DNA from 2 places in the Allobosea sp. ANAM02 genome. Region 2 is predicted to be linked to the other one. Evidence: riboswitches for the same ligand, from Rfam matches in the RefSeq annotation. Region 2 holds a riboswitch; the other holds the start of a gene.
What was found. Region 2 has a riboswitch for cobalamin ahead of OCUBac02_RS21845 (TonB-dependent receptor plug domain-containing protein). Riboswitches for the same ligand answer to the same signal wherever they lie in the genome.
Positions count from the first base shown of each region.

Region 1: it holds a riboswitch for cobalamin, as region 2 does, so the genes downstream of both, OCUBac02_RS16615 (ABC transporter substrate-binding protein) here and OCUBac02_RS21845 (TonB-dependent receptor plug domain-containing protein) in region 2, are expected to answer to the same signal.

Region 1 covers NZ_AP022848.1:3,452,716-3,467,439, forward strand. Annotated here, with positions in the region: gene OCUBac02_RS16580 (NAD(P)/FAD-dependent oxidoreductase) at 1-612, shown strand, start outside; gene OCUBac02_RS16585 (TetR/AcrR family transcriptional regulator) at 644-1,267, opposite strand; gene OCUBac02_RS16590 ((2Fe-2S)-binding protein) at 1,469-1,927, shown strand; gene OCUBac02_RS16595 (xanthine dehydrogenase family protein molybdopterin-binding subunit) at 1,931-4,111, shown strand; gene OCUBac02_RS16600 (hypothetical protein) at 4,111-4,740, shown strand; gene OCUBac02_RS16605 (ABC transporter ATP-binding protein) at 4,920-5,714, opposite strand; gene OCUBac02_RS16610 (FecCD family ABC transporter permease) at 5,711-6,754, opposite strand; gene OCUBac02_RS16615 (ABC transporter substrate-binding protein) at 6,751-7,788, opposite strand; cobalamin riboswitch at 8,001-8,212, opposite strand; gene OCUBac02_RS16620 (mandelate racemase/muconate lactonizing enzyme family protein) at 8,248-9,426, opposite strand; gene OCUBac02_RS16625 (M81 family metallopeptidase) at 9,438-10,925, opposite strand; gene OCUBac02_RS16630 (ABC transporter permease) at 10,944-11,792, opposite strand; gene OCUBac02_RS16635 (ABC transporter permease) at 11,792-12,736, opposite strand; gene OCUBac02_RS16640 (ABC transporter substrate-binding protein) at 12,923-14,461, opposite strand; gene OCUBac02_RS16645 (succinylglutamate desuccinylase/aspartoacylase family protein) at 14,519-14,724, opposite strand, start outside.
Region 2 covers NZ_AP022848.1:4,574,116-4,588,839, forward strand. Annotated here, with positions in the region: gene OCUBac02_RS21820 (phosphatidate cytidylyltransferase) at 1-367, opposite strand, end outside; gene OCUBac02_RS21825 (lysophospholipid acyltransferase family protein) at 364-1,002, opposite strand; gene OCUBac02_RS21830 (ABC transporter ATP-binding protein) at 1,076-1,864, opposite strand; gene OCUBac02_RS21835 (FecCD family ABC transporter permease) at 1,864-2,877, opposite strand; gene OCUBac02_RS21840 (ABC transporter substrate-binding protein) at 2,874-3,734, opposite strand; gene OCUBac02_RS21845 (TonB-dependent receptor plug domain-containing protein) at 3,731-5,677, opposite strand; cobalamin riboswitch at 5,800-5,997, opposite strand; gene OCUBac02_RS21850 (SDR family oxidoreductase) at 6,081-6,785, opposite strand; gene OCUBac02_RS21855 (M20 aminoacylase family protein) at 6,982-8,145, shown strand; gene OCUBac02_RS21860 (Vgb family protein) at 8,305-8,943, opposite strand; gene OCUBac02_RS21865 (helix-turn-helix domain-containing protein) at 8,978-10,198, opposite strand; gene OCUBac02_RS21870 (DUF899 domain-containing protein) at 10,315-11,094, shown strand; gene OCUBac02_RS21875 (hypothetical protein) at 11,254-11,733, shown strand; gene OCUBac02_RS21880 (peroxidase-related enzyme) at 11,730-12,311, shown strand; gene OCUBac02_RS21885 (LysR family transcriptional regulator) at 12,313-13,269, shown strand; gene OCUBac02_RS21890 (flavin-containing monooxygenase) at 13,266-14,720, shown strand; gene OCUBac02_RS21895 (ABC transporter permease) at 14,720-14,724, shown strand, end outside.

The DNA.
Region 1 (14,724 bases), 1.1 Mb from region 2:
GCCGATGGTAGCCGGATAAGCTGCGGCGCTCTGGTCAATTCCGCAGGGGCCTGGGCTTTGGAGATCGCCGAGCGCTTCGGCGAGACCGCGCCGGTCTTCCCGGCCGGGCCGCCGCAATTCGTGACCGAACCCTTCCCCTATCGGATCGAGCCCTCGGTGCAGGCGATCGACGGCTCGGTGATCTTCCGCCAGATCCCGCGCGGCAACATCATCCTCGCCGGCTATCCGCGCACGGCAGCCGATCCGCAGGCCAACCGCGCGCCGGTGCCGCCCGTCAAGACGCTGGCAGCGATGCGGGCGCTCGCCCGCGTCGCGCCGATGCTGGCGCAATGCCATGTCATCCGGGTCTGGTCCGGCATCGAGGCCTATCTGCCGGATATGATCCCGGTGATCGGGCCGAGCGGAACGACGGCCGGCCTGTTCCACGCCTTCGGCTTCTGCGGCCACGGCTTCCAGATCGGCCCCGGCGTCGGCCTGTGCCTCTGCGAGATGATCCTCGACGGCGAAACGCCGACGCCGCTCGAGCCCTTCGCGATAACGCGATTTCGCGGCGCCGCGACAGTCAGCGACAAGTTCCTCCGGGAGTTCGACAACGCGCCCGGTCCGGCATAACCGCTTTCTCACCGGGCCTGCGGCCATACGATCAAGGCGCCAAAGCGGCTGCGAACACCGATGCGATCCCTCTAAGCCTGCGCGCATAGTCCTCGGCGCTCGGCGGCGTGCCCAGCTTCGCCCCCGCCGCAGCGAAGAGGAGACCGGAAACCCAATCCTCCGGCGTGGTGGTCGACAGGCGCGACAAGGTGATCTCGCCCTGCCGATCGGCCTGTTGAAGAAGCTCTCCGGCAAACCGGGTGAATATCCGCTCGAAGGCCTGCAATTCGCGCGTCGCGATCGTGTTCATCACCGCCTTCAGCTCGACGAGATGCTCGCCGGTGCCGAAGCTGGCATAGGCCGAGCCGTGATGCGCCTGAAGCAGTGCCGCGAGACGCTCCGGAAAAGCACCCGGCTCTGCCAGGACCTCACGGCAACGTGCTTCGACCCGGCGCCCGAGCAGGTCCAGCATCGCGCGGAAGACATCGTCCTTGCCCTTGAAATGCAGGTAGAGCGTCGCCTTGGCGAGCCCGGCCTCTCTGGCGATGTCGTCCATCGCGCTGCGCTTGTAGCCGTAGCGGGCGAACAGACGCAGCGCCGCATCGGCGATCTGGTCGGTGCGGGTATTGGCATCCTCCGCAGGGAGAACGTTGGAACCTTCGTTTCCGTCCGGCATTGCAGCTTCTGCAGTCTTGACAAAATCCAAACTGCGCGCGACCATCCTAATTAGACTCAAATCGTCTAACTAGTCCAGTCGCGCGACCCAGGGCTACGGATTCATCGCCCGCCATCTGATATGTCAGATCGGGCCATCGGGGGCGAGCCCTCGATCCGCACCATGGTGCCGCGCTGCGTCATGCCAGCATCGGAGGCAGCCATGGTCTCTCTCAAGGTCAACGGGACGACACATACCGTCGATGTCGACGACGATACGCCCCTGCTCTGGGCGATCCGCGACAATCTCGGCCTCACCGGCACCAAGTTCGGCTGTGGCGTCGCCCAGTGCGGCGCCTGCACCGTCTTCATCGACGGCCAGCCGCTGCGCTCCTGCGTGACACCGGTTTCGGCCGTCGACGGCCGGGACATCACCACCATCGAGGGCCTCGCCGGGAAGGAGGCCGACGCCGTCCAGGCCGCCTGGATCGCCCGCGACGTGCCGCAATGCGGCTATTGCCAGTCCGGCCAGGTGATGAGCGCCATCGCGCTGCTGAAGGAAAACAAGAAGCCCAGCGACCGCGACATCGATCTCGCGATGAACGGCAATATCTGCCGCTGCGCCACCTATGTCCGCATCCGCGCCGCGATCCATGACGCGGCCCGCGCGCTGGAGATCTGAGCCATGACCGCGCATGATCCCAAACTCTCGCGCCGCAACCTGCTGGCAGGTGCCGGCGCCCTCGTCATCGGTTTCCACCTGCCCCGGAATGCGAAAGCGCAATCAGGGGCCGGTGCGGCCTACCGGCCCGGCGGCAACGCGACCTTCGCGCCGAACGCCTTCATCCGCGTCGCGCCCGACTCCACGGTGACCGTGCTGATCAAGCATATCGAGTTCGGCCAGGGCCCGTTCACCGGGCTCGCCACGCTCGCGGCCGAGGAGATGAACGCCGCCTGGAGCCAGATGCGTGCCGAGCATGCGCCGGCCGACGTCAAGCTTTACGCCAATCTCGCCCTCGGCGTTCAGGGCACCGGCGGCTCGACAGCCATCGCCAATAGCTGGGAGCAGATGCGCAAGGCCGGCGCTGCGGCCCGCATGATGCTGGTGCAGGCCGCTGCCGATAGCTGGAAGGTTCCGGCCTCCGAGATCAAGGTCGAGGAGGGCGTGATCAGCCATGCCTCCGGCAGGCAGGGCCGCTTCGGCGAATTCGCCGAGGCCGCCGCCAAACTGCCCGTGCCGGAGAATCCGCCGCTCAAGCCGGCCTCGGCCTATCGCTTCATCGGCAAGGAAGGGGCGGTGAAGCGCCTCGATAGCGCCGACAAGGCGCACGGCAAGGCGCAGTTCACCATCGATATCCATACCCCGGGCATGCTGACGGTGGTCGTCGCCCGCTCGCCGCGCTTCGGTGGCAAGGTCGCGAGCTTCGATGCCGCCGAAGCGCTCAAGGTCAAGGGCGTCGTCGACGTGAAATCGATCGGCTACGGCGTCGCGGTCTATGCCAACGGGATGTGGCCGGCGCTGAAGGGCCGCGAGGCGCTGAAGGTGACCTGGGACGACAGCGCCGCCGAGACGCGCGGCAGCTCCGAGCTCATCGCCGAGTACCGCAAGCTCACCCGCCAGCCCGGCACGGTCGCCGGCAGCCATGGCGATGCCGAGGCCATGCTGGCCAAGGCCGATCGTGTGATCGAGGCCGAGTTCGTCTTTCCCTATCTCGCCCATGCACCGATGGAGCCGCTCGACGGCTATCTCGAATGGGACGGGCAGACGGCTCATGCCCGCTTCGGCAGCCAGTTCCAGACGACCGAGCACCAGACCATCGCCACGATTCTCGGCCTGCCGCTCGAAAAGGTGACGCTGGAGACGATGCTTGCCGGCGGCAGCTTCGGCCGGCGTGCGCAGGTCAGCCAGCATCTGGCGGCCGAACTCGCCACCGTCGCCAAGACGATCGGCCCCAACCGCCCGGTCAAGGTGGTCTGGACCCGCGAGGACGACCTGACCGGCGGCTATTACCGCCCGCTCTTCGTCCATCGCTTCCGGGGGGCGGTGAAGGACGGCAGGATCGCCGCCTGGGCGAGCACGCTGGTCGGCCAGTCCTTTTTCCTCGGAACGCCCTTCGAGGCGATGGTCGTGAAGAACGGCGTCGACGCCACATCGGTCGAGGGCGCCAACAAGATCTTCTACGAAGTGCCGGACTTCCGCTGCGAGGTGCATAATCCCAAGGTCGGCGTGCCGACCTTGTGGTGGCGCTCCGTCGGCCACACCCATACCGGCTATGCCGTCGAATGCTTCGTTGATGAGCTGCTTCAGGCGGCGGGACAGGACGCCGTGCAGGGCCGCCTCGCCCTGATGGGCGACAAGCATCCGCGCGCCGCCGGTGTGCTCAAGGCCGTCGCGGAACTCGCGAACTGGAAGGGGCCGGGGCCGGTCGACGGGCGCGCCCGCGGCGTCGCCGTGGTCGAAAGCTTCGGCTCCTTCGTGGCCCAGATCGCCGAGGTCTCGATGGGGCCGGAAGGCGAGCCGAAGGTGCACAAGGTCTGGTGCGCGGTCGATTGCGGCGTCGCGGTCAATCCTGACATCATCCGCGCGCAGGTCGAGGGCGGCATCGGCTTCGGCCTCGGCCACGCGCTCTATGGCCAGATCACCCTCGATGGCGGGCGGCCGATCCAGACCAATTTCCACGAATACCGTTCGCTGCGCATCCACGAGATGCCGGCCGTCGAGGTGACGATCATCCCTTCGACCGAAAAGCCGAGCGGTATCGGCGAGCCCGGCGTGCCCCCGATCGGCCCCGCCGTCGCCAACGCGCTCGCCGCGCTCGGCCACGGCCGGCCGCGCCAGTTGCCGATGCAAGGAGGCACCGTCTGATGAGCCGCAACCTGATCCTCGCCGCAGGCGCCGCGCTCGCGGTCTGCATTGGCGGCAGCGCACTGACGCTGGCGCAGAATGCCGGGCAGGCCCAGCCCGGCGGCGCGAACCTGCGCCCCGCAGCGAGCTTCGCCTCGATCGCCAACCAGCGCGACCGCTCGGTCGCGCTGTTCAACGAGATGGGCAAGGTGCTCACCCACCCGCGCTGCATGAACTGCCATCCGGCGACGGAGCGGCCGCGCCAGGGCGATCTGCGCAAGCTGCACGAGCCGCTCGTCGTGCGCGGCAAGGACGGGCATGGCGCCGCGGGCCTGCCTTGCGCGACCTGCCACGGCAAGCAGAACTTCGACCCGGCCGGCGTGCCCGGCGACGGGCACTGGGCGCTGGCTCCGGCCTCGATGGCCTGGGAGGGCAAGACGGTCGGCCAGATCTGCGAGCAGTTGAAGGACCAGAACCGCAATGGCAGCCGCGACCTCGCCGCGCTGGTGAAGCACGTCACCACCGACACCCTCGTGCTCTGGGGCTGGAACCCCGGCAAGGGCCGCACGCCGGCGCCCGGCACGGCCGCCGCGTTCGGCGCGCTGATGCAGGCCTGGGCCGATAGTGGCGCGGCCTGCCCAGCACCTTAGAGCATCGGACTGAATATGATATTCAGTCAGATGCTCTAAATCTTTGATTTTACATCGACTTTTTCCGAAAGCCGCGTTCCGCTTTTCGGGCCGATGCTCTAGCGGGCGAAGCGCAGTCCCTGCATCCGTCGATGCGGTGGCGCTTGCGCCGCGCCGACGACGAAAGGCCCGACGAGGCTTCAGGGGCTCCCGGGCGCCTGCCTTCGTGGCTCGGCCTCGATCAGATATTCGATATGCCGGCGTCCCGAGGCTCCCGGACGGATCGAGACCGCGACCCCGAAGATGCGCTGGATCGCCTCGGCGGTCAGCACCTCTTCCGGCGCGCCCGCCGCCTGAAGGCGGCCCTCGTGCAACAAGGCGATCTCGTCGCAAAACATGGCGGCGAGGTTGAGATCGTGCAGCGCCATGATGCAGGTGATGCCGAGGCGCCGGACCAGGCTCAGGATCGAGAGCTGGTGCTGGATATCGAGGTGATTGGTCGGTTCGTCGAGGATCAGCTCGCTCGGCTCCTGCGCGAGCGCGCGGGCGATATGGACGCGCTGGCGCTCGCCGCCCGAGAGCGTGTGCCAGCACTGATCGTGGCGCTCCGTGAGCCCGACCCGCGCCAGCGCCTCGTTGACCGCCGCTTCGTCGGCCTCATTCCAGGAGGCGAGCGCGGCGCGATGCGGCGTGCGGCCGAGGCGGACGACATCGCAGACGGAGAGCTGGATCTCGGTCGTGGCCTGCTGCTCGACGAAGGCGAGACGCCGCGCGAGCTCGCGGCGCGGCACGGCGGCGATGTCGTTCCCGTCGAGCGTGACGACGCCGCTTGCGACATTGCGCAGGCGGCAGAGCAACCGGAGCAGGCTCGACTTGCCGGAGCCGTTCGGGCCGATCAGGCCGAGCACCCGGCCGGGCGCGGCCTCCAGCGTCACGCCGTCGACGATCATCCGGCCGCCGGCACCCCAGCGGATCTCGCGGGTCGCGAGCGTCATGCCGGCCTCCGGGCACGATAGAGAATCAATGCGAAGACCGGCGCGCCGAACAGCGCCGTCACCACGCCGATCGGCAGTATCTGCTGGGGTATCAGGATGCGGGAGAGGATGTCGGCAAGGATCATGAAGATCGCGCCGACGACGAGGCAGGCCGGCAGCAGGCGGGCATGGCCGGAGCCGACGAGGAAGCGCGCGGCATGGGGAATGATCAATCCGACGAAGCCGACCGTGCCGACGATCGAGACCATCACCGCCGTCATCACGGCCGTCGTTGCGAACAGCACGACCTTGACGCGCGTGACGGCGACGCCGAGCGAGGCCGCGGCATCGACGCCGAAGGCGAAGGCATCGAGCGCCTTGGCGTGAAGCATACAGATGGCGAAGCCGATGAAGGCGACCGGCGCCGCCATCCAGATGTCGGGCCAGCGCACGCCGCCGAAATTGCCGAGCAGCCAGAACATGACGCCGCGCGCCTGCTCGGCGCTGGCGAGCGTCGTGACGATCGTCGCGGTTGCCGCGTTGAAGAGCTGCGAGGTGGCTACGCCGGCGAGTATGACACGGTCGCTTGCCCCGCCCGCCCCAGCCGCCAGCATGGCGACGACGACGAGCGCGGCGCAGGAGCCGATGAAGGCGCCGGCCGAGACCGAGAGCACCGCGCCGCCGATGCTGATGCCGAGGATCAGCACCGCTACCGCGCCGGTCGAGGCGCCGGCCGAGATGCCGAGGATATAGGGCTCGGCCAGCGGGTTGCGCAGCAGCGCCTGCAGGATCGCACCCGACAAAGCGAGCGCGCCGCCGCAGAGCCCCGCCATCAGCGCGCGGCTCAGGCGATAATCGAAGATCACGCCCTGCTGGATCGCGCTGACGGGGAAGTCGAGATCGAACAGCCCGTTGCCGAGCGCCTTCAGGGCCGTATCCAGCGGGATGCGCATCTCGCCGATCGTCACCGCCAGCGCGACCGAGAACGTCAGCGCCAGCAGCGAGGCCAGTGCGATGCCGATCCGCGCCGGCCAGTTCGGCCCGTGGGCGGCGTGGCTCAACGCGAGATCCCGAAGCCGGCTATCGCCTTGGCCAAGATCTCGATGCCGTCGACCGTGTCGAGCCCGGCGCGGGTCGCGCCGACATCCATGATGACGACGCGGTTGTTCTTGACGGCGTCGAGCTTGCTGGCGACCGGATCGGTCTTCAGGAAGTCCAGCTTCTTCTCGATATCGTCGGCCGGGAAGCGGCGGCGGTCCATCTTCACGGTGACGATCACGGCCGGATTGGCGGCCGCGATGCTCTCCCAGCCAACCAGCGGCCATTCCTCGTTGGTCGAGATGACGTTGCGGGCACCGAGCTTGGACAGGATATAGGCGGGCACGCCGTTCTTGCCGGCCATGAAGCCGTCGCCCTTGATGTCCTTGCTGGAGAACCAGACGACCACCGGCACGTCCTGCGCCTTCAGCTTGGCGACCTGCTCGACCGCCTTGTCCTCGCGCGCCTTGAGCTCGGCGACAAGCTTCTCGGCCCGGTCGGCGACGTCGAAGATTTCGCCGAATTCGCGGATGTTGCGGTAGACCAGATCCATCGTGAACATCTGGGTTCGCACGCCGTCGCCGGCCCCGGAATTATCCTTGCCGACGCAATCGGTCGGCGAGACATAGCTCGGCACCTTGACCTTGGCGAACTGGTCGCGCTTGCCGACGATGCCGTTGGGCCCGACATGCCATTCGAACATCGCCGTGACGAGATCGGGCTCTTGCGCCAGCACCGCCTCAAAGCTCGGATCATTGTCGGCGAGGCGCTTCACCTTGGCATTGACCGCCTCATAGGGCTTGGCCACCGGCGAGAACCAGACCGCCGTGCCGACGACGCGGTCGCCGAGGCCGAGCGCGTAAAGGATTTCGGTCTGCGTCTGGCCGATCGCGACGACGCGCCTGGGCGCGGCGTTGAAGGTGATCGTCTCGCGGCAATTCTCCAGCGTCAGCGGATATTTCGTGGGCGCCGCCGTGGCCGTGCCGGCGGCGAGAGTGCCGAACAGCGCGGCGGCAGACAGGCGAAGCAGGGAATTGAACGGGCGCGCAGCCGGCATCGAGACCATCCGAAATGTAACAATGTTGCATTTCTGATAGAGCGCGCGGCCGGCGGCCGTCAAGCCGCCCCGAGCGGCCTGTGTGGTGGACTTCGTGAACATGGACTTCATCGCTCCCCGAGATGACGGCCGGGGCAGCTTGGGCATGTGGGACGGACAAGCGGCACGGGGCCGCCATCGACACACAGGCTCCGGAACACCCCGTCCGAAAGACGTCTTCGACGACCGGGGCAGGTCTCCTGGCTCGCGGGTCGATGCCGCTTCCGCCCGGCCTTCCCGGCGCGCAAAGCGCCAGTGGACGATGGACAGAGAGCTCGCCGCTTACAGTTGCGGGGGCAGCCTCGGCTTTGGCGCGGGTGGCGCCTCACCGAATTCCCTCTTAGCTCCGGGAGCAACCCGAAGAACCTCGATCAGCGCACACCCTATAAGGGCGCAACGCGGCGTCAAGCGGACATCGCGTCAGAGGCTCGGCGTAGCGTAGAGCCGCTTGCCGCCGACGGAGATCTCAACCTCCTGAAGATAGCCGCGCAGCGCCGTGGTCGCGACGGCGATGCCGAGACCGGGGACGTCGGGCGCCGCGACCTGCCCGTTCGCGTCGCGCTCCAGATGATTGGCGGAGATCGCGGTCGCGAGCGGCTTCGGCATCGCCGGGTATTCGCAGATTTTGTGCTCAGCCAGACCGGCATAAGGCTGGAGCGAGGCCGAGAGCGCGAGATGCGAGGTGAAGGTGTGGTTGACGAAGGTCACGCCCCTCGCGACGGCATAATCCGCTACCGCTTTGGACGGACCGATGCCGCCGATGCGCCCACAATCGATCTGGACATAGCCGATGCCGCCATAGTCGATGAGCTGCCGCGCCATCGACTCGTTATGAGCGCCCTCCCCGCCGGCCAGCCGGACCTTGGGGCTGCGTTTGGCAAGCGCGCCATAGGCTTCGAGCGCGCTGGCGTGGAAAGGCTCTTCGAACCAGAGCACGTTCGCCTTCTCCATCGCCGGCAGGCGGGCAGCGGCGCGCTCGACATCCTCGATGAAGATCTGGCCGGTATCGACGAGCAGGATGCCGTCCTGACCCAAGCCCTCGCGAGCGGCGACGAAATGCTCGGCATCGGCCTCGACGCTGCCCCGGCCGATCGGCCCCCAGCCGAACTTGGCGGCGCGGAAGCTGCGGCTGCGGGCATCGCGGGCGCGCTCTAGGGTTTCCTGCGCCGTGTCGCCGAACAGGACCGAGGCATAGGGGGTCTTGGGATGGCTTTTCGCGTAGCCGAGCAGGCGCCAGACCGGCTCGGAGCGCATCTTGCCGAGGATGTCCCAGAGCGCCATCTCGACGCCGGAGAAGGTATGCGGCGCCTGAAGCAGGTCCATCGAGTTATAGGCGACGGCCGCGGCGATGCGAGCGATGTCCTCAGGGCTTTCCAGAGTCTGGCCGAGGACGGAATCGGCGACCGGCCGGCAGACGCCATGCGACATCGGGCAGATGAAGGCGGCGATGGAGGGCAGCGGCGCCGCCTCGCATTCGCCCCAGCCGACATGGCCGCCGGCGGCGACCCTGACCAGCAGCGCGTCCTGGCTGCCATCGGCCTCATCGGTGACGACGGGCATGGCGAGATAGAAGAAATCGACGGCCTCGATCCTGGGCACAGGTCTTCTCCTCACAGTTCGTAGATCGTGGCGCGGGGCGCGAAGGCGACGCCCTCGTCGAGCGGGTAGATCGGCCGGGCGCAGATGGTGTGGCCCAGGCTCTTCAGGTTGGCGGAGGTCGCGCCGGGCGCATCGATGTTGAAGTTCCGCGCGCACCACTGGTCGAACATGTGGAACTCGGTGTGGGGGGACTTCACCACGATCAGGTCGAAATCGGTCGGGTCGATGCCGTTGGCGTAGTACATCGCGCGGTCGAACAGGCTGACCGAGCGGCTCATGACCACGACGGTGACGTTGTCCCAGGTCAGCACCGCAGTCGGCCCGGCGCTCAACGGCGCCTTCATTGTCTCCAGCGCCGCCTCGCCATCCGAGAGCAGCTTGACCTTGGCCTTGACCTGCATCGGCGGGAAGCGCGCGGGATCGATCGAACCGCCGAGCGCGACCTCGATCGTCGCGCCGATTCCGGCCTTGTGCGCGGCGGCCGCTGCCGGCGCGTCGACGATCTGGGCCAGCACCCGCTTGCCGTAGCCGGCCTTGCGCAAGGCGGCGAGGATCGCGTTGCTGTCGCCGGAGGCGCCCGACGAGGTCGCGTCGGCGGCATCGGTGAAGATCACCGGACCGTCGATGCTGCGGGCCTGCGCGATGGCACGTTCCAGCGGGACGAGCTTGCCCTGCATGCGGAAGCGCAAGGGCCAGAATTCCTCGGCGAGCCGGATCGCCTCGCTCTCGGCAGCGTCCCTGTCGCCATCGGTGAGGATCAGCACCTGCGAGCAGAGTTCGGGCACATCGGTAAAGGGATTGCCGATCATGATGCCGGCCGCGAGCGCCCGCCCCTCCTCCTCCAGCCGGCGGCATTCGGCCAAAAGCTCGCCGTAGCAGCCGATCTTGGTGATGAGTTCGTCGCCACGCACGAGAGCGGGAATGACGACGCGGGCGGCGACCGGCTTGATCCCGCCCGCCATCAGCTTGAGCAGAAGTTCGGCGGCGCGGCGGCCCGTGTCCGCGAAATCGACATGAGGGTAGGTCCAGTAGATCGCGAAACCGTCGACATTGCGGAGCATGCGATCGGTCAGGATGCCGTGGAGGTCGAGCGAGATCACGATCGGCATGTCCGGCCCGACGCGCTGACGCAGCTTCTCCAGCAGGTAGCCTTCCGGATCGAGCTCGCCATCAGCGCCCATCGCGCCATGCAGCGAGACATAGATGCCGTCTATGCGATCGAGCTTCGCGAAGATCGCGGCGAGGATTTCTTCCGAGAGCTTCTTCCAGCCTGCCGCCGAGAGCGGGCCGGCGCTGCCCGAGCGCGCGCAGATCGTCGGCACGATCTCGATATCTGGCCTCGCCTCGAAGACCGCGAGCGCGCCGCCGAGCTCCTGGTTCTGGCCGCGCTGTACGTAGAGCCCGTCGCCATGATGGATCAGGAAGTTCTCGTAATGCGACGGCAGGGGGTTGAAGGAGGAGATCTCCTGCTTGCAGTCGGCGATCAGGATGCGCTTCATCGGGCGGCTCCGGCGGGGTCAGAATTTCAGGCGGGGGTCGAGCACGTCGCGCAGGCCGTCGCCGAGCAGGTTGAGGCCGAGCACGCAGGTGATGATCGCGAGGCCCGGAAATACCGTGATCCAGGGCGCCTCGCGCATGAAATCGCGCCCCTGGGCGATGATCGAGCCGAAGGAGGCGGCCGGCGGCGGCGGACCGGCGCCGACGAAGGAGAGCGCGGCCTCGGCCAGGACCGCGATGGCGAAGACATAGGTCAGGCGCACGATCAGCGGGCCGGCGACATTGCGCAGCACATGCTTGAACAGGATCGTCCATTCGCCGACGCCGATCGAACGGGCGGCGGCGATGTATTCCTGCTCCTTTTCGAGCAGCACCGAGGCGCGCACGATGCGGGCCGTATGCGGAGTCGTGGCGATGGCGAGCGCGATCACGACATTGGTCAGCGAGGCACCGAGCACGGCCGAGACGACCATGGCCAGCACGATCGACGGGAAGGCCATCAGCGCATCCATGATCCGCATGATCGGCTGGTCGAGATGATGGAAATAGCCGGCGACGGCACCGCAGAGCGTGCCGGCGATGCCTGCCAGAAGTGCCGTGAAAGCGCCGATGGCGAGCGAGATGCGGGCGCCGATCATCACGCGGGAGAGAATATCGCGACCGAAATGGTCGGTGCCGAACCAGTGCACGGCGCTGGGCGCCGCAAGGCGGGCGCGGACATTGCTTTTGAGCGGATCGAAAGGCGTGAGCCAATCGGCGGCAAGCGCGACCGCGACCATTGCGAGCACCAGCACCGCCCCGATGACGAAGGAGCGGTTGCGAAAGAGGCGCCCCCAGAGCGCGCGGCCGACGAGTGGCGTGCCCTGCATCAAGCCAGCCTCACCCGGGGATCGACCACGGCGTAGAGGATGTCGACGACGAGATTGATCGCGAGATAGATGACCGCGAGGAAGAGCAAGCCGCCCTGCAGCACCGGGAAATCGCGCGAGGCGATGGCGCCGACGATCAGGCGGCCGATGCCGGGAATCGAGAAGACCTGCTCGACGATGACCGCGCCGCCGAGCAAGGCGCCGGAGACGATGCCGATCACGGTGAGGATCGGGATCATCGCGTTCGGCAATGCATGGCGCAGGACGACATGGAGCTTGGCCAGCCCCTTGGCATCGGCCGTGCGGACATAATCCTGCGAGAGCGTATCCAACATCGAGGCCCGCGCCATACGGGCGATGAAGCCGACCTGCACCAGCCCCAGGGTCAGGGCCGGCAGGACCATGCTGCGCAGCCATTCGGCCGGCGATTCCATGAAGGGCGTGAAGCCGCCGCTCGGCAGCCAACCGAGCGAGACAGCGAAGACCAGCACCATGACGAGGCCGAGCCAGAAATCCGGTACCGAGAGCCCGAGCAGCGCCGTGGTCATCACCGCCTGATCGGGCCAGCGGTTGTGATTGACGGCCGCGATGATGCCGGCGGCGACGCCGAAGAAGACGGCGAAGGCCAGCGCCAGCGCCGCCAGCGAGAGCGTCACCGGCAGGCGCTCGATCAGGGCCGCCGTCACCGAACGGTTGAGCAGGATCGACTGGCCGAGATCGCCACTCAGGATGCGGCCGTACCAGCCCAGCATCTGCTGCGGCAGCGAGAGATCGAGCCCGAGCGCGCTGCGCAGCCTGGCGACCTGTTCCGGCGTCGCCGAGGCGTCGAGGAAGGCTGCCGCCGGATCGCCCGGCACCAGCCAGATCAGCGCGAAGGACAGCAGCGAGACCAGGACGAGCACGAGAAAGGCGCCCGCGAGCCGGCGGATCAGGAAATGCCCCATGCCGCCCTCCTTTCGAGCGTTGGTCGATGATCGAGAAAGAGGCGCGTCATCCCGGGCGACCGGAGGGAGACCCGGGATCCATTCCGGAGCGCTTCCGATGAAGGTTCAGGCATGGATCCCGGATCGGCCCCGCTTCGCGGCTTGTCCGGGATGACATCGTTCTGGACAGCTGGCGAACGACTGCCCTCAAGGCTCCAGCCAGACGCCCCACATGCGCGGGATGCGATAGGGCTTGAAGTTCTTGAGCTTGGCCGTCGAGGCCTGGAAGACGCCGTAGTTGCCGGCCTTCATCGCGACAGCCGCGTCGTACATGTGCTTCTGGAAGGCGTCGAAGAGGGCCTTGCGCTTCCCTTCGTCCATCTCGGCGTTGAAGGCGGCGGCGATGCGATCGATCTCCGGATCCTTCGCCTGCTGCGAGAGGCCGTTGACCCAGGGCGCCATCACCGAGCCCGGACCTTCATAGGGCTCGATGCCGAAGCCATGCGTCCAGAAGGTCCAGCCGGTCGGCGTGAAGCCGATTTTCGAGACGGTCGGCCAGTCGGAAACCGCGATATCGACCTCGACGCCGATCTCCTTCAGCTTCTGCTGGACCAGCGTCGCCGTATCGACATTGGGGCGCAGGTTGTCGGTGATGAAGGTGACCTTGCCGCCCTTGTAGGAGGATTTGGCGAGCAGCTCCTTGGCGAGCTTGATGTCGGACTTGTTGTACTTGTCGCTGCCGACCATTGAATGGAAGGCCGCGCCCGGATAGAGCCAGCTCGGATCCATCTGGTAGATATCGGCATAGGAGATCGCCATGATCTCCTCCATGTCGAGCGCCGCCTGGACGGCGAGCCGGAAGTTCACGTCATTGGCGGGGGCCTGGGCCTGGTTGAACTTGATCACCTGCAGGCCGAACGGCACCATCTTGTGGATGGTGAAGCGGTTGTCGGTGCCCAGGCGCTTTGCGGTCGGCCCGTCGACGGTCTCGTTGAACTGGATCTGCCCGGCTTCGAGCGCCGCGCTGCGGGCGCCGCCCTCCGGCATGAAGCGAAAGGTCACCGTATCCAGGAAGGCTTCCTTCTTGCCGGCGAAACCGTCGCGGCCGGTGCCCTTCGGATTGGGCGCATAGCCGTCATAGCGCGTCAGCTTGACGTGGCTGTCCGGCCTGTACTCGACGAATTTGTAGGGACCGGTGCCGATGATCTCGATCTTGCCGGCTTCCTTGGCAGCCTCGCTCGCCGGATAGATCGCGATCGGCGCGCGCGGCGAGGAGAGATTGTCGAGGAAGGTCGATTGCGCCTGCTTCAGCGTGACCGTGACCTCGTGCTCGCCGCTCGCCTTGATCGTGTCGATGGCGGCGACCAGCGCCGGCGAGGCGCCGACCTTGCGATAGCGCTCCAGCGAGGCGACGACATCGGCCGCGTCGAGCTTCTTGCCGTTATGGAAGCTCACGTCCTTGCGGATCGGGAAGACATAGGTCTTGCCGTCAGGCGAGACCGTGACGCCCTCGGCCAACTCCGGCACGGGCTTGGCGTTCTCGTCGCGAGCATAGAGCGTCTCGAAGATGTGGAGCGTGACGTTGCGCGAGGCCTGCGCCGAGGTGATCTGCGCATCGAGCGAAGGCGGCGCCTGGCTGATGCCGATGACGACGTCGCCGCCCTTGCGCTGGGCCAGCGCGTTCTGGGCCCCTCCGAGCATGAGCGCCGCCGCGAGAGCCGCGCCGACGATGATGTGCTTTGCCATGTTCTTGTCCCCTCAGGATTGATGGTCAGGCACGTGGTGGTTCAGGCGTAAGCTGGGTCAGGCCGCGGCACGCGCCGCGTCGTAATCCTCCATCAGCACGGCGACGGCATCGCCGCGCTGGACGCGGCCAGGGCCCGCGGACATCCAGAGCACGCCGTCGCGGCGGTAGCGGACCTCCAGCGGGTCGCGGTCGATGTCCTCGACGAAATGCAAACAGCCCGCGAGATCGCCGGCGCGGCAGAGATCGCCGACGACGTTACGCG
Region 2 (14,724 bases):
AATAGAGCCCATACCACTCGATCCAGATCAGGTAATACTGCACCGGCAGCACGACGAAGAAGGCAGCGGCCAGCGCCCAGTGATCGGCCCGGCGCGTATCGGTCAGCGTGATGAACTCGCGCAGCGCCGCGAAGGAACAGAAGCCGAAGAGCAGGGTGACGCCGGTCTTGCCGCCGATGAGGGCAAGCCCCATCAGCACGACCATGACCCACCAGGCCCGGATGCGGTCGTTCAGGTTCTCGACCACGGCGTTCGAGCCGTCGGGCGAGAGCTTGCGCTGCAGCACGAAGCCGATGGCCGAGGCGAGGACGAGGACGCCGAGGATGCCGGCGAGCACGGCCACCAGATCGGGATGCGGCATCGTCATGACGCGTTCGCCTTCGGGGACAGGGCGAGCAAGGCGGCCTCGGCCCTCGCCAGGAAATCCGGCTTCGCCTCGCCATCGGCAAGACGCAGCGGTGCGCCGAAGGTGACGGTGCAGATCAGTGGGATCGGCACGAATTCGCCCTTGGGCATGACGCGGTTGAGATTGTCGATCCAGGTCGGCACGAGGGCCACGTCCGGCCGCGCCTGCGCCAGATGGAACAGGCCGCTCTTGAACGGCAGCAGCCGTGTCTCGGTCATGTTGCGCGTGCCCTCGGGGAACACGATCAGCGAGGAGCCGGCATCGAGCGCCTCGGTCATCTGGGTGACCGGGTCGCTGGTGCGGCTGTCGCGATCGCGGTCGATCAGGACGGCGTCGAAGACGTCGCGGCCGATGAAGCGGCGCGGCCCGCTCTTCAGCCAGTAATCGCTGCCGGCGACGGGGCGGGTCGAAAAGCGCATGCGCCGCGGCAGCACGGTCCAGATCAGGACGAAATCGCCATGGCTGGCATGGTTGGCGAAGTAGATGCGCTGCTCGTCCGTGGGCTCGACGCCCGCCCAGCGGCCGCGGACGGCCGTGACGAAGCGGGCGAGGAAGAGGATCAGCGCGCCCGCCAGACCTGCCGCTACCCTACGCATGCCCCGTTCTCGCCCCCGTTAGCCGACCAGAGGAGGTAGCGCCTGATGCTGGCGCTGTCGATATTGGCGCCGCTCAAGGCGCATTTTCATTGTTGAGCACCTGCCAGGGCAGGAGAAAGGGCTCATCGGCGTGGAAGCCGTGCAGGGCCTGGATGCCGAAGACCTGCGCGAGCCTGTCATCGTCGAGGACTTCGGCCGGCGCGCCGTCGGCGATCCGCCGGCCGTGATCGAGCAGCAGCAGCCGGTCGCAGAAGCGGGCGGCGAGCGTGAGATCGTGCAGCACGACGACCACGCCGGTGCCGCCAGCGCTGATCCGACGCAGGAGTTGCAAGGTGTCGAGCTGATGCTGCGGGTCGAGACCGGCCAAGGGTTCATCGGCGAGGAGGTAAGGCGCTTCCACCGCCAGCGCCCGCGCCAGCAGGACACGACGACGCTCGCCGCCCGAAAGCGTCCCGACCGCACGCCCGGCGAAGCCCGCCACGTCGCAGAGCGTCAGAGCCCGCGCGACCGCGTCGCGGTCGGTGTCGCCGGCCTCCGCGAAGGGGCGGCGATGCGGCAGCCGGCCGAGCCCGACCAGCGCCTCGACCGCGAGCGCCGCAGGCGCCTCTCCGCCCTGCGCGAGAAAAGCGACGCGGCGCGCCAATGCAGCCCGCCCCAGCGCGCGCGCCGAGGCGCCGTCATAATCGACGCTGCCACGCTCCGGCTCAAGCAGAGCCGCCAGCACGCGCAACAGGGTCGTCTTGCCGGCGCCATTGGGGCCGATCAGGCCGAGCAGCTCACCCGGCCGGACCTGGGCATCGACATCGTGCAGGATCGGCTTGCCGCCGAGCGAGACCGCGATTCCGGAAGCCGTGATCGCCATCACAAGGCCTCCCGACGCAGGCGCTGGACCAGCGCGAACAGGAAGGGCGCGCCGATCAGCGCGGTGACGACGCCGAGCTTCAGTTCCGGCCGGAGCGGCATGAGCCGGACGCCGATATCGGCCGCGAGCACGAGCATGGCGCCGCCGAAGCCGGAGGCGACCAGCAACCGCCCCGGCCGATGACCGACCAGCGGGCGCAGCAGATGCGGCACGACCAGTCCGACGAAGCCGATCGCGCCTGTGACCGCGACCGCGCTGCCGACGGCGAGAGCCGCCCCGCCGATCACGCGCGCGCGCAGCCCGCCGAGGTCGAAGCCGAGGCTCGCCGCCGTGTCCTCGCCGAGGCTGAGCGCATCGAGGGCAGGCGCCGTCGAGGCGAGCAGGATCCAGCCGAGCAGCATCAGCGGCAGGGCCAGCGCGACGTGGCTCATGCTCCGGTCGGCCAGCGAGCCCATCAGCCAGAACACGATCTCCAGCGCCGCGTAGGGGTTGGGCGCTAGGTTCAAGGCGAGCGCGGTCGCCGCGCCCGCGAAGCTGTTGAGCGCCACGCCGGCAAGGATCAGCGTGGTCGTGCTCGCGCCGCGTCCAAGCAGGATGAAGAGGATCGAGGTCGCCAGCAGCGCACCCGCGATGCCGCCGAGCGGCAGGGCGAGCGCGAGGCTGGCCGAGAGCCCGCTATAGAAGGCGAGGACGGCACCGAAGGCGGCCGCGCTGGAGATGCCGATAACGCCCGGCTCGGCCAGCGGGTTGCGCAGCAGCCCCTGCATCGCCGCGCCGGCCATGCCGAGGCTGAAGCCGACGAGCGCGCCGAGCAGGGCGCGCGGCAGGCGCAGTTCGTAGAGCACCAGTGCCGGCAGGCTCTTTTGCCCCGCGAGGAGGTCCGACACCGCCTGGCCCAGCGCCAGCGGCGCATAGCCGACAGCCATGGAGATCGCGGTCATCGCCAGAGTGGCGAGGGCAAGCAATCCCAGCAGCACCACCGGCCTGACGTCGGATGAAGCCTCCGACCTCATGACTTCTCCTCCACGGCACGCACCAGCAATTCGATCGCGTCGAGCACGCTCGGGCCGGCGCAGGTCCAGAACCGCGACGGCAAGGCGACGAGCTTCAGGCGGTCCCCTAGCCGCTCGATCACCGGATGGTGCAGGACCTCATGCGCCAGCGACGGCGGCCCGTCCGGCGTCTCGTTCAGGATCAGGATATCGGCACGGCCGAGCGCCACAGTTTCAAGCGCGATCTGGCCATAGCTCTCGACACCGAGCTCGGCGGCGATGTTGACGAGGCCAGCGCGGGCCAGAATCTCGTCGACGAGCGAGCCCCGCCCGACCGTGAAGCCGCTCGGACGCAAGACGATCGCCCGGAGTGGCCGCTCGACGCGACGCGCGGCGAGCGCCTGCAGTCGCCGCTCGATCCCGGCGAGCAACGCTTGCCCGCGCTCGGGCTCGCCGAGAACCTCCGCCATCTTCGCGATCTGCGCCTTCATCTCCGCGAGGTTGCGAGGAACGCCGAATTCCTTGACCGTGATGCCGACGCGCCGGAGCAGGGAAACGGTGGCGCGCGTCGTATAGGCGCCGGCGACGACGAGATCGGGTTTGAAGCCCAGTACCTCCTCGGCCAGGCCGTGATTGGCCGGAATCAGGCGTGCGGCCTCGGCGATGTTGGCGTTGCGCGGATCCTGCGACAGCCATGTCACCGAGGCGATGCGTGCGGGATCGGCCAGGCGCAGCACGAGCTCGTCCGTGCACATGTTGAGCGAGACGATGCGCGCCGGCCGCTCCGTGGCGGACGTGACCGATACCGCAGCGCCCGAAAGCGCGACGGTGATCAGGTAAGCGCCACGCAGGCGCCGCTGGAGCCGGGCAAAGCTCATCCGCCGATGGCCACCTTGATGCCGCCGAAGATGCCGAGGCCCGGCACGAGGAAGCCGACCGGATTCTCCCAGCGCTTGTCGAAGAGGTTATCGACCCGTCCGAACACCGTCACCCTGTCGGTCGCCTTGTACTCGGCGGCGAGATTGACCAGCGTCGCGCCCTTCGCCCGCATGCGCGGGACCGAGAAGTCGCGATTGCCGTCGACCCAGGACCCGACATAGACCAGCGTCGCCGAGAGGCTGAGCCTGTCGGTGGGCGCCCAGGTTGCGGTCGCGCTCGCCTCGTGGCGCGGCCGGCGCAGCAATTCCTGCCGGGCGATCTCATCCTTCGCGAGGGTGAAGGTGTAGTCGGCGCGGATGCGGAACTGCGGCAAGATCTCGAGCGCGGCGAAGGCCTCGACGCCCTTCGTCTTCGCCTTGCCGATATTGGCGTAGGAATCGCGCCGGGTATTGGTGACGATCAGGTTCTCGATGTCGTTCTGGAACCAGGTCGCGCCGAGTTGCAGGCGCTTGTCGAAGAGCGGCTGCTCGAAGCCGATATCCCAGCCGCGGCTCTCCTCCGGCTTGAGGTTGGGATTGCCGAAGAAGTTGAAACCGGGGCGGTAGTCGATGAACAGCTCGCTCAGCGTCGGCGCCTTGAAGCCGGTGCCGTAGCTCGCCTTCAACTTTGTGTCCGTGCCGGGGATGATCACGGCCGGCGCGACGCGGTAGGTCGTGTGCCCGCCATAGCTGTCGTCATGATCGTGGCGGATATTGGCCGCCAGGAAATAGCGATCCTGGAGATTGCCCTGATATTCGAGCCAGGCCGCCTTGTTGCCGTTCGAGGCGATGAGGTTCGTCGTGTCCAGCCGCTCGCGCTCGTATTGCAGGCCCATCATCAGGTTGTGGCCCTTCGCGATCTCCAGATTGCCGCGCCAGTCGAACTTGATGCGCTCGCCGAGGCTCTGGTTGGACAGGCCGAGCAGGCCGGTTGCCGCAGACGCCGTGCGCGTTCCCCTGTCCTGCCGCGAATACGACAGGCCGAAGGTGTTGACGAAGCGGCCGGCGAGCGGATCCCAGACCACCTCGCCGCGGGTGAAGGCCTGCGCGTAGTTCTGCAGGGAGCGATAGGGCGAGGGCCGGCTCGGGAAGCCGGTATCGCCGGTATAGCGGAGCTGGCCGTCCTGATAGCGGCCGACCCAGTTCAGCGTCAGCGTGTCGGTGAGCGCGAAGCCGAGGCGGCCGGAATAGCTGTAATTGTCGAAGATGTTCGGATTGATCCGGCGGCCGGGCGGCACGAGGTTCGGCGGCGTCACCTCGGTTCCGTCGGCGCGGAAATGCGCGGCGTTGAAGGCGTAGTTGAAGCGATCGTCGCCGCCGCTGAAGCCGGCGGACTGGCTGAAGGTGCCGTGCGAGCCGGCCTCGACGCGCGCGGTCATCTTCGGCGGCCCTTCGCCGCGCTTCGTGGTCACCGAAATGATGCCGCCCAGCGCGTTGGCGCCGTAGAGGCCGCTCTGCGGGCCGCGCAACACCTCGATGCGCTCGATATCCTCGGTCAGCATCGAGCCGAAATCGAAGGAGCGGTTCGGTGCCGAGGGGTCGTTGGCCTCGATGCCGTCGATCAGCACCTTGACGTGGTTGGAGTTGGTGCCGCGCATGAAGACCGAGGTCAGGCCGCCTGGACCGCCGGTCTGGACGATGTTGAGACCGGGCACGGTGGCGAGCGCCTGCGGCAAGGTGCGGCGCTGCTGCTGCTCGATATCCCTGGTGGTGATCACGGTGACGGCGCTCGCGATCTCGCGCGCCGGGGTCGGCGTGCCCGTGGCGCTGACGATGATTTCGTCGAGCGCCACGGTAGCGGGTGCATTCTGGGCGACAGCCGGGGCAACGGCAGCCAGGATGGCGAAACAGGAGGCGGACAGCAGCAGGCGGCCGCATCCGGCGGCCGGGAGGAAGACGTTCACGATGGAGACCTCGGGCGTTGACGTCAGTGGCACGTCACCGCGAACGCGATCTCCCATCAGCCGCGCGAAAGGCGGCGAACAGTCAAATCAGCGATCGAAACACCCCGTCCGAACGTGTTCGCGTGTGACCACGGCTGACGGCAGGTCTCCTGGCTCGCGGGTCGGTGCCTTGCGCCGCCTTCCCAGGTCCGAGGCCCCAGTGGCGTCTGGCGAAAGGCTCGCCGCTTACAGTTGCGGGGGCAGCCGCGGCATGGAGTGGCGAACCACCCGCACCGCGTTCCCTTTTGATCCCGTGAGGGAACCGTCGCAGTGACGCGTAAGGCGAAAACATGGCGGCGTCAAACGGCGCCGCGCGGCGATCGAAGCCGGAAAGCCGAGCGCCGGATCGGCGCCCGGAAGAACCTCAGATCGCGCGAGTGATGCCGCCGTCGACGCGCAGGTTCTGGCCGGTGATATAGGCCGCGTCCTTCGAGGCGAGGAAGGCGATGGTGCCGGCGATCTCGTCGCTGGTGCCGTAGCGCTGCATCGGCACACCCTGCCGCCGCTCCTCGGTCGCCGGCAGGCTGTCGATCCAGCCCGGCAGCACGTTGTTCATGCGGATATTGTCGGCCGCATAGGTGTCCGCGAAGATCTTGGTGAAGGAGGCGAGGCCGGCCCGGAACACCGCCGATGTCGGGAACATCGAACTTGGCTCGAAGGCCCAGGCGGTCGAGATGTTGATGATCGCGCCGGCCTTCTGCTTCTGCATGATCGGCGTCACCAGCCGCGTCGGGCGGATAGCGTTGAGCAGATAGGTGTCCATGCCGCGGTGCCAGTCCTCGTCGGTGATGTCGAGGATCGGCGCGCGCGGCCCGTGGCCGGCACTGTTGACGAGGACGTCGACGCGGCCCCAGCGCTCCATGGCGAGATCGACGAGGCGCTTCAGGTCGTCGTTCGACTGGTTGGAGCCGGTGACGCCGATGCCACCGAGTTCGGCAGCCAAAGTCTCGCCCTTGCCCGAGGAGGAGAGGATGCCGACGGCGAACCCGTCCTGCGCGAGGCGCTTCGCCGCCGCGGCGCCCATCCCGCTCCCGCCCGCGGTGACCAGGGCGACCTTATCCACTGCCATGTCCATTCCTCCTGCATCGGCTGACGCGAATCCGGCAACGTTCCTAGCATTCCGGCCAGGCCGTGACGAACCCGTCCGCGCGCTGGCCAGCCGGTCGCCGGGTGCAAGAAATTTGCACTTGGCCGGCAGTATTGCAGCGCTTCTTTCGGCACATCTGACCTATTTCTTCGGCACCCCGTGATGCAAGGCCGCTCCGATGTCCAAGCTCGATCTCGACACCCTGCAATCCGAGATGACCGCGTGGCGCCGCCACCTGCATGCCCATCCGGAATTCGGCTTCGAGGAGAAGCGAACGGCAGCCTTCGTCGCGGAGAAGCTGCGCGAGTTCGGCCTGGACGAGGTCGCCGAGGGCATCGGCGGCACGGGCGTCGTCGGCACGCTCAAGCGTGGAAGCGGCAACCGCGCCATTGCGCTGCGCGCCGACATGGACGCGCTGCGCATCGCCGAGCAGGGCGAGCAGGCCCATCGCTCGCAGACGCCCGGCGTGATGCATGCCTGCGGCCATGACGGCCATACCAGCATGCTGCTCGGCGCGGCGAAGCTGCTGGCGGAGGAAGGCGGGTTCGACGGCACCGTGCGCTTTCTGTTCCAGCCGGCCGAGGAATGGGGCCGCGGCGCGCTCGCCATGCTCGACGACGGGTTGATGGAGCGCTTTCCCTTCGACGAGATCTACGGCCTGCATAACATGCCGGGCCTCGGCATCGGGCAATTCCAGACGCGTGCCGGCGCCTTCATGTCGGCCGAGGATAATTTCGAGATCGTGCTGAAGGGCGTCGGCGGCCATGCGGCAAAACCCCACGCCGGCAGCGAGGTGCTGGTCGCCGCCTGCGCGCTGGTGATGCAGCTCCAGACCATCGTCTCGCGCCGGCTGAGCCCGGCGGATATCGCGGTCGTCTCCGTCACCGAACTGCTGACGGACGGCACCCGCAACGTGCTGCCGGGAACCGCGCGCATCCTCGGGGACGCCCGCAGCTTCCGCCCGGAGGTCAGCGCCGCGATCGAGCATCAGATGGGTATCATCGCGCGCGGCACGGCGGAGAGCTACAATCTCGGCCACGAACTGACCTATACGCGCGAATTCGTGCCGCTGGTGAATGACGAGGCGCTATCTCAGGAGGCGCTCTCGGCCGCCCGGACCGTGCTGGGCGAGGACAAAGTCGCGATCGCCGGGGAGCCGATGACGGGCTCGGAAGATTTCGCCCGCTTCCTCGACCATGTGCCCGGCTGTTTCGCCTATCTCGGCAATGGCGAGAATTCGGCCCCCCTGCACAACCCGTCCTATGATTTCGACGATCGCGGCCTGATCCACGGCGCGCGGTTCCATGCCGGAATCGTCCGGCACAGGCTGCCCGCCGGCTGAGTGCCTGCGGCATGGGAGAAGAAGCTTTTCTCGGCCGGCGCTCTCGGGGAAGAGCCTTGCAGAGATCCCCCGATCTATGGCGCCAAACCCTACACCGGCCGGCGTAGACATGAGCCTGATCCCGCCTCATGGCTGTCGAACAGGCTCATGCTTCAACATTCAGGCGCGCTTCGGCCGGCGCACGGCGCGCAGCGTGCTCTTGCCGCCATCGCCGCAATAGAACAGATCGGCACCGTCCGATTCCATCCCGGACAGGCCCGCGCCGGACGGCATGGCAAGCGCGTCCAGGACCTTGCCGGAGGCCGGTTCGATCCGCCGCAATTCGCACATGTCATCTTCCCAGGTGCCGTGCCACAATTCGCCTTCGACCCAGGTGACGCCCGTGACGAAGCGGTTGGTCTCGATGCTGCGCAGCACCTTGCCCGTGGCCGGGTCGATCTGGTGGATCTTGCGCTCGCGGTAATGGCCGACCCAGAGCGAGCCCTCCGCCCAGGCGAGGCCGGAATCGCCACCCTTGCCCGGCGCGGGGATCGTGCCCAGCACGGAGCCGGTCCGCGGATCGATCTTCTGGATGCGGTCCTCGGCGATCTGGAAAAGATGCGTGCCGTCGAAGGCCGTGCCGGCATGGGCGGGCACGTCGATGGTTCTGATGACCTCGCCCTTGGCGGGATCGAGCTGGTTCAGCCTGTCGCCCGACGCGAACCAGACATTGGCGCCGTCGAAGCTCACGCCATGGACCTTCTCGACGCCCGGAAACGGTCCGTAGGTGCGGGCGATATCGGCATTGGAAATCGTCATGGCTTGGCTCCAGCGTCTGTTGCGATGCCAGACCCTAGCCATCCGGCCAGGAGGCCGGGAGTAACAAACTCGTCGCGAAACCCGGCATCGGCGGCATCACCCAGCGGCGCGCCCGCGCCTGCCCGTAGGACTGGACCTTGCCGGTCTCGGCCAGAGCCTCGAGCACTCGCTGGACGCTGCGCTGGCTCGAGCCGAGCGCAAGCGCCAGTCCGGAGCTCGACCATGTCTCGCCATCGCTCATGAGGGCAAGCAGCGTGGCATGCTTATCCTCGACCGGGCGGGCCAGCACCACGATCCCTGTCGCGCGCCGCGGCGTCATGGCGAAACCGCGCTCCGTCGCGCTGATCCGCGCGAACGGCCGCAAGGCCGCGCGCAGCCGGCCGATCTCGACGCGCAATCGCGCCCGGTGGGATTCATCGGTGAAGCGCGAGTTGAAAGCCTGTCCGATCAGCACATCGCGCGGCGCATCCTGCGGCCAGGCCTCGGCCAGGGTTCGAAGCAAGGCGAAGAGCACGGGCCGCGTCGCCAGCGAAACGAAACCGGACCGGTCGCGGACACCGTGGCGACAGGCATCGACGACCAGCGCCTGCGAGGCTTGCAGGTCCTCGACCTCGTCGAGCATAAGCGGCCGCTCGACGCCACCGGCAAGCAGGCGCGCGGCAGGCTCGTCGAGCAGATGGCATGCGGCCGCGACCTCGGCGATCAGGGCGGGAATGCCGGCGCCGTCGGCAGCGTCGCGCGCAGCGTCCAAGGCGGACCGCGCAGCGCGCGCCTCCATCCTGCGCAAGGCGATGCCGGCCATCGCCAATCCATGGATTGCCCGCAGCGGAGCCGGAAGCCGCGCGGGGTCGATGCCGGCGAGCCGTTCGCCCGCATGCGCGATCCGCCCGATCAGCAGCAGGCGGCGGATGTCGAGCAGGCGCGCATGGGCGGCATTGGTGCGGTCGCCTTGGGCCTCGAGCACGGAGGCGGCCTCCTCCAGCTTCCCGGGCGCCCAGCCGAGATCGCGCGCTGCCAGGGCGACCTCCGCCTCGGCGACCGTGCAGCGGGCGCGCGCGACCGCCTCCCCCGTCCCGAAGGCGCGGCCGGCACGGCGCAGCAGCACCTTGGCGCGGGCGAAATCACCGAGTTGCGCCATCGCGATGCCGCGCAGCGCCAGAGCGGGCGCATCGTCGCGCAAGGCGACCCGGTTCAGCGCCCCCAACGGATCGCCCGCCGCGAGGGCGCGGGCCGCCGCCGTGATCAGCGAGTCCATCGGAATCCCGCCAAACTTGTCACTCCCACCGTCTGCCGCCCCCGCCTTACCACCGATCGCGACGCCGCATCGAGTGTCGAGGCGGCGCGGACATCTGGCGACAGGAGTGAGACATCATGACCAGTCATACGATCGGAACGCGCGAGGAATGGCTTGCCGCACGGCTCGAGCTGCTGGAGGCCGAGAAGGCCTATACGCGGCAGGGCGATGCGCTCGCGCAGCGGCGACAGGCGCTGCGCTGGGTCAAGGTCGAGAAGGACTATCTCTTCCAGACCGAGCAGGGCGACGCCTCGCTCACCGACCTCTTCCGGGGGCGCTCGCAGCTCCTCGTCTACCATTTCATGTTCGGGCCGGATTACACGGCCGGCTGCCCGTCCTGCTCGGCGATCGCCGACGGGTTCAACGGCTCGGCGACGCATCTCGCCAACCACGACGTGATGCTCTGGGCGATCTCGCGGGCGCCGATCGACAAGCTGCTCGCCTTCCGCGAACGGATGGGCTGGAGCTTCCCCTGGGCCTCGTCCGGCCAGACCGACTTCAATTTCGACTACAACGTCTCCTTCACCGAGATGCAGGAGCGGACGCAGGGCATCGACTACAATTTCCGGCACCAGCCGAAATTCGAGTGGCGGACCTCCGGCAACGCGATCGAGCGCTCGCTCGCCGCGATGTCCGGCGTGGACGTGCCGACCTATCACCGCGACCGGCCGGGTCTGAGCGCCTTCATCCGCGAGGATGGCGCGATCTACCATACCTATTCCAGCTACTCGCGCGGCGTGGACGGCGTCTGGGGCATGTATGCCTGGCTCGACCGGGCGCCGAAGGGCCGCAACGAGGCGGAGGGGCCGTGGTGGCTGCATCGCGATCGCTACGCCGCCCGCCAAGCTGCGCCGTAGGGCGCAGGAGCCCCGCGAGGAAGCAGCGCGCCACGTCGCAAGCCGCCCGTGGCGCGCAGTTTAACATGGCGCCGGCAAAGCTCCTTGACGCAGCGCAAATTCGTTGCTTCATTCATTTAGAGCATCAAGAAGTGAAGTTGATGCATGAAATGGATTGCCATGGCTCGACCCGCCAACCCTGAGGCCTCTCCCTGGATCGGCGCCGCCGCATCGGCCGCCGCTCAGTCGCGCAGCAACATCTTCGAGATGAGCCGGCAGGCCGAAAACGCGGTCATCGCCCCGCGCGATGCCGGCGGGTTCCCCTCCGACTGGCGGCGCGCCGTCGCAGCCCGGATCGCGACGCTGAACGCGCTGCCGGAGCTTGCCGCGCATTATCTCGGCGGCGTGACCGATCCGGCCTTGCGTGGCCTCGCCGACCCCGACGCGACCGGGCGCGACGACCGCGAGCGCAGCGTCATCACCTTCATGGACCGGGTCGCGACCCAGCCGCGCGCCGTCCAGGCCGAGGAGATCGAGGCGCTCAAGGCGGCCGGCGTGACTGATGCCGATATCGTGCGGCTCTGCGAACTCAACGCCTTCATGAGCTACCAGTGCCGCGTCCTTGCCGGCCTCGCCGTTCTCGAGGGAGCTTCCGCATGAGCCGCGTCGTGCATCGCTTCACCCGCAACGTGCCGGACTGGCAGCCGCGGGTCACTCCGGTCGACCTCGCCAAGGCGAGCCCCGAGCAGCTCGACGCGCTGAAGGTCACGCCGTCGAACACCAAGGTCTCGGACTATGTGCTGGTGCTGGCGCATGATCCGGAGACGCTCAACGTGCGCTCGCCGCTGTTCAACGGCATCATGTACGATTCCGGCGGGCTGAGCCGGGCCGAGCGCGAGCTCGGCGCGATCGGTGCCTCGGTGGTCAACCGCTGCATCTATTGCGCCGCCGTCCATGCCGCCCGCCATGCCCAGCTCAGCAAGGATACCGCCGTCACCGACGAACTCTTCGCCAATGGCGAGAAGGCCAGGCTCGGCCCGCGCGACCAGGCGATCTTCGACTATTCCGTCAAGCTCTCGCAATCACCGCCGGCCGTGACCGAGGCCGACACCGCCCGCCTGCGCGACGCAGGATTGGATGGGGCCGAGATCGTCGATCTCATCCTGTCCACCGCGCTGTTCGGCTGGGCCAACCGGCTGATGCACATCCTCGGCGACCCGGTCCGCAAAGACGGGTGAGATGAGCCGTCTCAAGACCCTCGAAGCCTATCTGCAGGTCGCCTCGCTCGGCAGCGTCACCGCGGCGGCGAAGCATCTCGGCGTGTCCCAGCCCTCGGTCAGCCGCATGATCCAGGAGCTGGAGCGCGATCTCGGCCAGCCGCTGTTCGAGCGCGTCGGCCAGCGGCTGGTGCTGACGCAGAAGGGCATGGTGCTGCGCGACGATGTCGAGCGGGCGCTGGCCGGCTTCGTGAATCTGTGGGAACGCGCCCGCGAGGTGATCGGCGAGGCCGAGCCGCCGATCCGGATCTCGGCGGTGTCGTCGCTCGCCTTCGGCCTGCTCACCGATGCCTGGAACGGGGCTGGCGCGCCACGGCTCGCGATCGAGGTCGAGAATCCCGATCGCGTGCAGAACGCGGTGATCTCCGGCAATGCGCAACTCGGCGCCACCAGCGCGCCCCTGCTGCATCGCGATCTCGCGCTCGAATGGCTGGGCACGGCGCCTTGCGTGCTCGCCGTGCCCGAGACCGATCCGCTCGCCCAGAGCGAAGGGCCGATCGATCTCAACGCCCTCTCCGGGCGCGATCTCGTCGGAATGTCGCTGCGCCGCGGCTTTCCGGCACGCATCCGCGCGGCGCTCCACGCGGCCGGTGTCGATGTGCGGGTGAGAATCCGCACGACCTCGACCATGAACGTGCTCTCCTTCATCCGGGCCGGCGCGGGCATCGCGATCGTCGAGCCGCTGACGCTGACCGGCAATCCGACGCCGGGCATCCGCATCCTGCCGCTGACGACGCCGATCCCCTATTGCTTCGGCGTCGTGACCGCGCGCGGTATCACCGTCTCCGACAAGGCCCGGGACCTGATCGGAGCGCTCCAGACGACGGCCGAGAAGCGGCTTGCCGATTTCACCCTGATCCCGCCCGAAGAGCACCACGCGCTCCTCGCCTCGCTGACCAAACAGGAGACGCGGCTGTGACGACGAATCTGGTCGGGACACCGGAAGGGCTGGAAGCGCTCAACCGCCGCGTCGCCCGCGAGCTGGGCCTGCTGACCCTGCCGGCCGCGCCCTGGGTGCCGGAACGGCGCATCGACGGCGAGCCGGTGCTCGATGTCGCGATCGTCGGCGCCGGCATGGCCGGGCTCGCCGCGGCCGCCGCCTTCCGCAATATCGGCCTGCGCGCCGTCAATTTCGACCGGCGTCCGCAGGGTTTCGAGGGCCCGTGGGCGACGACGGCCCGAATGGAGACGCTGCGCTCGCCGAAGACGTTGACGGGGCCGGCGCTCGGCATTCCCTCGCTGACCTTCCGCGCCTGGTTCGAGGCGCAGTTCGGCGCCGCCGACTGGGAGGCGCTCGACAAGATCCCGCGCCTGATGTGGATGGACTATCTGCGCTGGTTCCGCGAGGTTCTCGCTCTCGATGTCCGCAACGGCCACGAGATCGCGATGATCCATCCCGGCCGCGAGCATGCGACGCTGGAGGTCGACGCCACCGGAAAGCGGCAGCGCGTGCTAGCCCGCCATGTCGTGCTCGCGACGGGGCGCGACGGGCTCGGCGGCCCGGCCGTGCCGGAGTTCGCCGAGAGCCTGCCGCGCGAGCGCTGGGCGCATTCCTCGGATGAGAACGACTATGGACAGCTTCGCGGCAAGCGCGTCGCGGTGATCGGCGCCGGCGCGTCGGCGATGGACAGCGCCGGCACGGCGCTCGAAGCCGGGGCGGCCAGCGTCGACCTCTTGATCCGCCGCCGCGACATCCCCCGCATCAATCGCGGCAAGGGCATGGGCCACCCGGGTTCCATCGCCGGCTATCGCCACCTGCCCGACGCCTGGAAATGGCGGATCAACAGCTATATCGCCCGCGAGCAGGTGCCGCCCCCACGCGCCAGCGTTCTGCGCGTCTCACGCCACCCCAACGCCTTCTTCCGGCAGGGCACGGCGCTGATCTCGGCACGGATGGAGGGCGACGAGATCGTCGTCGAGACCAGCGCCGGCACGATGCGCTTCGACTTCATGATCTTCTCGACCGGCTTCAAGGTCGATTGGGGCAGCCGGCCCTTCCTCAGGGAGATCGCGGCCAGCGCCCGCAACTGGGTCGATCGCGGCGTGCCCCCGGATGCCGATCCCGGCCTCGGCGCCATGCCCGATCTCGGCCCCGCCTTCGAGTTCCAGCCGAAACTGCCCGGCACCTGCCCCGGGCTCGAGCGCATCCACTGCTTCTGCTACCCGGCGATGATGTCGCATGGCACGGTTTCCGGCGACATCCCGGCGATCAGCGACGGCGCCGAGCGACTGTCGCAGGCCATCGCCTCCAGCCTCTTCCGCGAGGATATCGAGGCGCATTTCCAGCGCGGCCAGGAGTACTCGGAGCCCGAAATCTTCGGCGACGAATGGGTGCCGATCCTGCCCGAACCCGCGAAGGTGCCGGTCTGATGCT